DNA from 2 places in the Guptibacillus sedimenti genome. Region 1 is predicted to be linked to the other one. Evidence: riboswitches for the same ligand, from Rfam matches in the RefSeq annotation. Region 1 holds a riboswitch; the other holds the start of a gene.
What was found. A riboswitch is a leader RNA that binds a small molecule or an ion and turns the genes downstream of it on or off. The one in region 1 is predicted to bind S-adenosylmethionine.

Region 1 (4,738 bases):
ATCCGGAATTGATGCGGTAATCGGATCCGCAAAGCTTTCGACAAGAGACCCACGTAAATAGTGGCTTTCGTCTTTAATTTTCTCCATTTCACTCGGTTTTCCATCTTGCGTTGCCGTCTTTTTATTCATGTCAAACTCCTTCCATTACGCTTAGTACACATCACGCTGATAGCGCTTCGCGTTCCGTAAGTCCGATAAATAAGCCTCTGCTTCCGACTCACTCAAACCGCCCTGCTCCTCAAGAATGTTGACGAGTGCAATGTGAACATCTTTTGCCATATATTTCTCATCGCCACATACATAAATGTGTGCTCCCTTCTGAAGCCACTCGTATAGTTCTTTACTTCGCTCACGCATGCGGTGCTGAACATACACTTTCTCATCTGTATCGCGTGAAAAAGCGACATCCATGCGAGTAAGTACACCTTCTTTTAACCATTTTTGCCATTCGACCTGGTACAGAAAATCGGTAACAAAGTGCTGTTCACCAAAGAACAACCATGTATCGCCACCTGCGCCAATTTCTTCTCTCTCTTGTAAAAAAGCACGATACGGCGCCACTCCCGTACCTGCGCCAATCATGATGACAGGTGTATCTGGATTGTTTGGCAATCTAAAATTCTCGTTCCGTTGAACAAAGACCGGCAATTTATCTCCTGCCTGTGAGCGCTCCGCGCATTGTCCCGAACAAACGCCAGTACGAGCTCGACCGTGTGCGTCATATCGCAGCGCACCAATGGTAAGATGAACTTCCCCTTCACTTGCTTTCGGACTGCTTGCAATGGAGTAAAGACGAACGGGTATTTTCCGAAGCACCTTCACAAACTCCTCTGCAGCGATTTCCCACGGCCCATAGTCTTTCACTAGATCAATAAGATCTCTTCCGTAAATGTAGGTCTTAAGCTCTTCTCCCTCTGCATTCACCATGCGGAGAAGCTCTGCGCTCTCGGTAAGCTCCGCAATTTTCTTAAGCAGTGGTTTCGTTAGACTTGTAATCTCATACGTCTTCGTCAAAGCTTCTTGAAGAGACTGCAAGTCTCCCTGCTTGTTTATGACCACCTGGCTGTCTCGGTCCCAACTCATTTCTTCAATCAGGTCAACCACAAGGGCGGTATCGTTTTCAGGATAAACCCCTAGACTGTCGCCTGGTTCGTATACGAGATTGGATCCTTCAAGATCAAGCTCAAGATGACGCGTTTCTTTATTCGATCCACGACCGTTTAAGTTGATATTTTCCAAAATCTCTGCTTTAAAGGGATTCGTTCTTGAGTAGGTTTTACTCGTTTCCGTAGCTTCTTCTTTAGAAGGTGACGCTTCATTCGTGAAGTGGGCATCACTTAGTACGCCCATCACTCCTTCAAACCACTCCTCGGCAGGCTCTTCAAAATCAAGGTCACAATCGACACGAGGGTATAGTCGAGTGCCCCCTAATTCTTCAAAACGTCTGTCAAAGTCTTTACCTGTTTGACAGAAAAATTCATACGAACTATCCCCAAGTGATAGAACCGAAAATCTGAGTTCCCGTAATTCAGGAGCTCGCTTACTTTGGATAAAGTCGTAAAAGCTTAGCGCATTATCAGGGGGATCGCCATCTCCATGCGTGCTTGTAATCAACAAAAGGTCTTCTACTTTCTTAAGTGACTTTGGTTTAAAATCATCGAGGGATGAGAGCGTAACGTTGTACTTTTCGTGATCAAGCCGCTCAAAAAAAGATTCTGCTAGCGACTGACCATTTCCCGTATGAGAGCCATAAAGAATCGTAATCTCACGCGTTTTTGGTTCATTCTTTGAGAACGCTTCTTCCGCTGAGGAAGCTTCAGTAGTTGCCGCTGTTTCTGCCACTCCCGGAACAGAAAGATACCCACTCAGCCAAATTTTCTGCGTTTCATTTAGTGTTGGTAATAGACGATTTAAGAGTTCCGTTTGTTCTTGATCAAAAGGACTATTCATAACCTGTAAATGCAATACAATCCACCTCGCATAGTTAATTCAATGTAATACAAGTTGTTTACCCGGATTTAAAACCGTATGAATACGAAGTATGCTCCTCTCTTCTAAGATACACATAAAAAAACCTCTCTTCTTTAAGCATAAGAAGAAAGGTTTGTGAGAACGATGCCAATCTTCTTATCTTTCAGGATGTACCTGCTGGATTTGGCACAGTATGAGTTGATCATTCAACTCATCGGTTGCCGAGGCTTCAAAGGGCCAGTCCCTCCACCTCTCTTGATAAGAAATGTTGCTATAAAGTTTTGATAACAATGATTGTTTCAAATAATATCTTTTGTTTAACAAAATGTCAATGTATTATTAGAAAATTATCACCATTCAATTAAATGAAACGTGATGAGAGCAAGCGATAGATGAAAAAATGAGTCAAATGATTTAGGTCGATTTTCATGAACGTAGATGCTTATTTTTTAGATTCATAATTTCAAACATATTCACAATCAATAGAAAGAGAATAATCCCCAGTTTTACTACAATCGAATAAGGAAGCGGGGTTACTAATAAGAGAATAGCCATGAAAGAAACTGTACAGCTTCGTATGACATCTCCCTTAAGAGACGTTTTTCTCACCTCACCACGCAGCCATTTCACAAGGGTTCTCCCAACGCTAGAGATGGCAATAACCATACAAACAAGATAAGTCCATATCGATAAATAGTACGGTACCACAAAGATTGTAAGCGACAGCAAAATCGTCAGCACCGCATATCGGATCGTGAGTTCTTTATATGTAAGTGCGTTGAAATCTTTCATTTCATTTCATTCCATCCCTATGTTGCTGGTTTTGGTTAGGCGTATGTGCCATCTCCCGAGAAACACGTTCCACCTTATTCATGTTGAAAAACCAGAGAAGGCTCATGAAGAAATAATAGATTCCAAGAATAGAAAGGGTATCCGTTACACTTTCGCCAAAAGGTAGGTTAGACAAATAGTACTTCCACAGAAGACTTCCGATCACAATTATCAGAGGACTGATAATATAAAACCAGCCGTACATTAGTTTATTAAAGTGTTTCATGAGACCTCCTTATCGATAACTTTTATCTAACTGTTGACTCCTTCTCATTTGACACAACTTGAACCCACGCCCGCCCTTTGTTCCACGTCACGTTTAGCGGCAGATCCATGCTTTTACTTAGATTTTCAGAGGTGATGACATCCTCTTTCTTTCCTTTCACCGCAATCCTTCCATTTTCCATTAACATCGCATGAGTGAAGGAAGGTGCAATTTCTTCAATATGATGCGTAATGTAGATCATGGTTGGACTATTTACCTGTTTTGCCAGTCGCTCCACTTGAGCTAAGAGCTTTTCACGTGAATACAAATCAAGACCCGTACATGGTTCGTCGAGAATGAGAAGCTTTGGGGAAGCCATTAAGGCTCGCGCAATCAGGATTTTTTGCTTTTCTCCTTGCGAGCAGATTTGAAAAGGCTTATGATGCAAATGCTGCAACCCCCACTCCTTCATAAGCTCCTCTGCCTGCACTTTATCCTCTTCTGTTACATGCTCATAAAGACCTGCGGAAGCAAATTTCCCACTAATCACAACTTCTGTGACCTCTTGTATGGGTGAAATTCGTTCTGTAAAAGCGCTACTTACCCATCCAATTGCTCTTCTTAGTTCATTTAGATCGGTTTGTCCAAGCCGCTGACCAAACACTTCGATAACTGGGGAATAGCGAAGCAATGGCCAAACTCCTCCGGAAATTAACTGAAGCAGCGTCGTTTTTCCTGAGCCATTTAATCCGATGATCGCCTGGTGCTGTCCTTGTTCAATGGTAAAAGAAATATCAGATAAAATCATTTGGTTCTGCCGCTGATAATAGGCGTTCTCAACATGAACGATCGCCATAGCGCTCCCTCCATTCTCTACAATATATCTTTAAAATCTTTAGAGATTATACCCGTTTGCGAACTCTTGAATCACTTCAAGTTCCTCTTCATTAAGCTCTCTTTCCACGATTTTCTCGTAAGCGATTTGCATCTGTTCTTCATCTCCGTTTGAAGGTCCAGTAAGGGAGGAAACCGTGCGTAGAAGCTTTACTTCTCTCGCAAAAGCTTCGCTCGAAATGGCTTCACCATGCGATAAAATCACCCATTCGGCCTCAAAGCCTTCTAGTACATCAAGCAACTGGGTAGTCGTTTTTACTGTATAATTCGTTTTACTAGAAAAAATATCAGGATAAAAGCAATCGCCTAAAAATAGAATTTTCTCTTCTTTTATGTAGACGACAACCGAGTCAGCCGCATGGTCTCCACCAACATGTTGAAGAACACACGTCACGCCACCTAAATCAATTTCTAGTTTTCCTTCAAAAGTTACATCCGGAAGCATAATCGTTATATCACGTTGCTTCACAAATTCCTTCTTAATTGCGGTTGCACAAAATTCAATTTCTGTTCCTTCTTCTACACGCTGATCAAGATCTGCATCAGACCATGATAAGGGAAGAAGCTTAGCCATTTCTTCTTTCGTTTGAAAAGAAGAAATCGAAACCGTATCTCTGAGCGCGGATAACCCAAATATATGATCCCAATGCCAGTGGGTAAGCGCCACCATATCAGGTCTTTTAAGTCCCCGATCTGAAAGTTCCTCTAGAAAATAACGTGCATGGTTTTCTGAATTTCCTGCGTCAATCATTAACGACTTCTCACCCCCAACGATCATCCCTAGAATCGGTCGGTCTGTTTCTGAAACCGGGGTTTGGTAGTAAAAACGAGCGCCGA
Region 2 (4,738 bases), on a different contig from region 1:
TCATCCGTTACTGGTAACGTAATAGGAATACTCCATGGCAAACCGTTTTTTAATTTAAGATTATGAACAACTGATGTGTAATCACTTTCATTAAGAAAACCGGTTAATGGACTATATGCTCCAGTTCCAATCAATTCCAGATCGCTTAAAGCGGTTTTATCTAATTCTATTTCTTTTTGAATTCCTTCTATCTTTTTATCTGGGTTAAAACGATCGATTAATTTTCCACCATGTGCATGAATTGTTGTCATGATAATTCCTCCAAAATAAAATGTATTATAAACTTTCTTTTTCTTGTAAGGTTCTTTTTTGTGTACGAATTGATCGAATCAAACTTCCTGATCCTACCGTTGCAAGAATAACGCTTCCGATTGCTATTAACGTGTAAAGGTCACTTTCTAGAAAAAGCTTAATCATACTGTAAGAAATAACTAGTGAAAAAACTGGTGAAACGGCCCATACCTTTAACATCTTCGTGATGACATCTTTTTGCCAGAGTTGAAAACCATCTTTTGCAGTACCAATTCCAATGATTGAAGAAGTTGTAATTTGTGTAAGTGGGACTGGAATCCCAAACATTGAAGCACCGATTACTAGCCCAGCGCTCGTTCCCGATATCGCACACCCTTCACCTAGCGAAAAACGTGTAATGCGGTATCCATTCGTTTCAAGTACGCGGCTTCCAAAGACAAGCGCACCTAAAGCAACAAATGCTCCCCCTAACCAGGCACCGTGAGAAAGGGAAAGAACTCCCGCTCCGACTAAAGGGCCTACTGCATTGGCCACATTATTCATTCCTGCAGAGAATGCTTCAAGAAACCCAGCTGCAATTAAAACGATAGTAAGCGTTTTTTGCCATTTTGTTGTAAGGTGAAAACGCTTTTTGAGAGCCTTCAACCCTTTCCCTACTATTAAGGCTGTCACAAAAGCAATTACTGGAATAATAATCCACAAAAGCATAATGACCATAACATTTGAAAAAAACAATGCACGGTATGCAATGCCTACCCCTACAACTGATCCAACAGTAACTTCACTCGTTGATAAAGGGATCCCCATAATATTTGCTAGAAAAAGTGCCGTTGTCGCTGAAATGAATATAATTAGAATCACTTTTAAACTAAGCACTGAGGTGGGAATAATTCCACTGCCCATCGTCTTAATGACGTTCCCTCCACCAAAAATGGCCCCGGCTACTATTCCGAAAGCACATAAAGCTAGTGCTGTGCGTCTTTTTTTTATGGCACCAGCTCCATAGGCCACCCCCATTGATGCAGCTGCGCCACTTGCTCCAATATTCATGGCAAAGAACAGCGCAACTGTAATCACTACAATCGTCATCGGCTTGATGCGGAATCAAGATGCAACCCGCACTCTGTTTTCTCCTGACTTGCCCATCTCCCCGCTCTAGAATCGCTTCCACTCAAAACTCTTTCTGTGCATACGGCACAGCCGATACTGGGATAGCCTTGATCATGAAGGGGATTATATGGTAGATCCTTCTCGTAGACGTAGCGCCAAATTTCTTTCCACGTCCAATGAATGAGTGGACAAACTTTTATGGACTGAAATTTTTTATCTCGATTTAAATAATTCGTTTTTTGTCTTAGAGGCGACTGTTCTCTTCTTAAGCCCGATATCCAGGCACTTACGCCATCTAATTCTTCATGTAAAGGAACAATTTTTCGTAAATTACAGCATTGCCCTGGATCCTTCTCCCAAAGTGCCTCCCCTTTACTTAATGCTTGCTCTTCTACAGACTCTTCTGGTTGCTTCATCTTTATCTTAAGCTTTGGATATCTTGCTTTTACTTTCTCAATCAATTGATACGTTTCTTTAAAGTGAAGTCCGGTGTCTAAAAAAACAATTTCAGCTTCCTCATTTACATGAGAAATCAAATCAATGAGAACAATACCTTCCACACCGAAACTACATGCATATACGATGTCTTCTTTATAAGTTTGATAGGCCCAATTAAGAACTTCCAATGCTCCTTTTGTATCTGAATCCTGATTGAATTCCGGCTCCTCGCCTGACCAGTTCTCATATAACCATTCCATTACAAAACCTCCTATGGCAATCAAATTATCCTAAAAAAAGAGGCAGTCCTAACCACCGTGGTTAGAACCGCCTCTAGTGTCTCTAGTCAGCGCTAAAATTAAAGTCGTTCTTTTTCTTTTCTTTCAAGTTGAATCACCTTTCCATCTTGAATGACAAGTGTAATCGATCCATACTTCAACGTGCTTAGCATTCGTTCAATACGCGCTGCAACGTCTGAAAAGTTCTGCTCCTTGCTTCCCATCTTGCAACCTCCCTTGCTCATCATAATCTATAGGAGAGGCTAAACAACTAAAAAAGCCTTCCCAAATTGGAAAGACAGATTAGGTTACCTTAATTCACCTTATCTTCCAAAATGGACTCCATTTTGCTGGAAGTAGCACCTTGCCTCGAAGGCAGGTTGCTGGACGTCATCGGGCCAGTCCCTCGGTCTCTCTTGATAAGTTATTTTCTAAATCTTAACTATTATCTAACAATCTGTCAACCCTAGTTTAGAGATCGGGATAAACGGATTAGTAAAGAATATGAAAAAAACCCCGAATCTATGACTCGAGGCTCAGTTTTATATCGGATGACGTTTACTTTCTACCTTCTTTTCTTCCACTACAATGCGCGTTCCATCAACCGAGGTTACTACAACTACCGTATCCTTATCGATCCAGCTTCCTGCTGAAATCGCGCTATACTTTTTATCGTTCATTTCAATTGTACCACTCGGGCGAAACGGAGTAAGGGCGATAGCTGTTTCTCCAACTAATTTTTTATACTCCACATTCATTGAGTTGTACCCCATTTCACTACTAAGACGATCTTTTAGCGTCATCTTCGTCCACATGGACCTGGCAGGAAATACTCTTAAAAACAGAAAGGACGCCGCAGTTCCAATTAAAAATCCACTTGAAACAAGCAGTCCATATAGAAAAGTTGGGGAAGGTATAGCAACTGCCGTTACCATCATTGCTAATCCAATCAGGCCAAACGTTCCGTCATTCAATAATTTTCCGTCTAGAATAACTAATCCTAGACCAACTGCAAACACAAGACCCATCCAAACCATAGATGATAATGATGTTAAATGGTAACTGAAATAGAATGTAAGGATTAGGATTCCAATCAATCCAAAAATCCCTTTTACTCGAACAAGCAACTCTCCGAATAAGAAAAGCACGCTAAGTAAGACAACAAGAAAACCAACTGCAGGCAAAGATAGGATTTCCATCCTCGCTCCCTCCTTTTCTTTCCACTCTTAATACGTATAACGAGAGAAGAAAGTTTCAGTCCATTGTCACTTTACGATTGAAATACCCCTTTTATTCCATCAATAAGCGCAATAAAGAAATCAATTATTTTCTTAATAAAAGATTGTGTTTCATCTTTGTTTAAAAATTCATCAAGATTTTCTCTCGCATTCTCGAGCTGACTCTTCATTTGATCCCAGTCGATATCGAGATTCTTCATTCGATTAAACAGTGCCACAAGTCCATCTAGTTCTTCTTGAGTTAGTTCAATTCCTGAATCGCTAGCCGTTTGTTTAATCATCGTTCTCATGTCTTCTTCTGTCTCAGGGGGATTTGTAGCAATTTCATCTTTAATTTTCGTCATTAACTCTGTTGCTTTATCAGCACCAATACTATCACTTAATTGAGCAGTCGTTACTAATTCCTCATTTGCAACCTGTTTCTGTTCCTCAGGAATGACTTCATCTGAACTTAACTCATACGCTTTAATCAAACCAGTTAAAGCTGCCGTACCGGATACTTCCGTTGGTGCTGTTACGTAGATATCAGCGTCTTTTACTCCCGCTGTTATTAAAGCATTGGCATACATCTCATCTGTAACCCAGTTGATATTTTTTGTTTCCACACTTAACCCAGCATCTTTCTCACCAATTGTAATCGAGGAGGAAGACAAGGCACGCGTTCCAATTAAGGCTTTACTAATATAGTTGCCAAGGTATTTATGCTCTTCTTCATTTGATACTGTCACGGTCATGACATCGTCTGGTGCTTTCATTTCTTCTAATAGCGTTTGCTTTTGCTCTTCTGATAAATCTTCACCAAGTGTCACAATGACATCACCAACGCTAGCATCAGCGAACGTTACAATTGGCACAATGAACATGATCAACAACATTGACAGAAAAAATGGCATTACTTTTTTAAACATGTTTTGATCTCCTTTTTTAACGTAAGGCTTGCTCGATGAGTAGATGTTAAGACTTCTCATCTCCTTGTATTCTACTCGACAGTTGCTCGAAAGAAAAGATAATTCATTAAGAAACCTGTCATATCATGGAAGGACAAGCATACCTTTATATAAAAGAAATAAACACGATAGGAAGGTGAGAGCGATGAAAAAGTTGCTAATGGGAATCCTTTTACTCCTAATTCTTCACACCACTTACTATGATTTAACAACTGGGACACTCCCCTCACCCAGAGTGGAGTCTGAAGCAGCAGAAGTACTCGCTCCACCCAAAGACGATGCTCCCTATGTGGTTTACAAAATTAGCGCTGGTGATACCGTTCTTTCTTTAGTGGAAAAGGCAAATGGATCGGTGCCTGTAGCAATTGAAACGATTGTTCACGATTTTGAAACATTAAACAAAATTCATCCTACAGGGATACAAATAGGAAAAGAATATAAGATACCAACTTATCCCAACACATCTGCTCAGTGA

Region 2: it holds a riboswitch for S-adenosylmethionine, as region 1 does, so the genes downstream of both, PQ578_RS06985 (YezD family protein) here and PQ578_RS11165 (assimilatory sulfite reductase (NADPH) flavoprotein subunit) in region 1, are expected to answer to the same signal.

What each region holds. Positions count from the first base shown of each region.
Region 1 covers NZ_JAQQWV010000002.1:541,153-545,890, reverse strand. Annotated here, with positions in the region: gene cysI (assimilatory sulfite reductase (NADPH) hemoprotein subunit) at 1-129, opposite strand, end outside; gene PQ578_RS11165 (assimilatory sulfite reductase (NADPH) flavoprotein subunit) at 151-1,965, opposite strand; SAM riboswitch class I at 2,125-2,236, opposite strand; gene PQ578_RS11160 (hypothetical protein) at 2,398-2,763, opposite strand; gene PQ578_RS11155 (hypothetical protein) at 2,765-3,028, opposite strand; gene PQ578_RS11150 (ABC transporter ATP-binding protein) at 3,051-3,863, opposite strand; gene PQ578_RS11145 (MBL fold metallo-hydrolase) at 3,903-4,738, opposite strand, start outside.
Region 2 covers NZ_JAQQWV010000001.1:1,424,482-1,429,219, reverse strand. Annotated here, with positions in the region: gene sat (sulfate adenylyltransferase) at 1-251, opposite strand, end outside; gene cysP (sulfate permease) at 277-1,341, opposite strand; gene PQ578_RS06990 (phosphoadenylyl-sulfate reductase) at 1,338-2,060, opposite strand; gene PQ578_RS06985 (YezD family protein) at 2,159-2,302, opposite strand; SAM riboswitch class I at 2,399-2,504, opposite strand; gene PQ578_RS06980 (NfeD family protein) at 2,621-3,277, opposite strand; gene PQ578_RS06975 (DUF1002 domain-containing protein) at 3,349-4,224, opposite strand; gene PQ578_RS06970 (hypothetical protein) at 4,409-4,738, shown strand.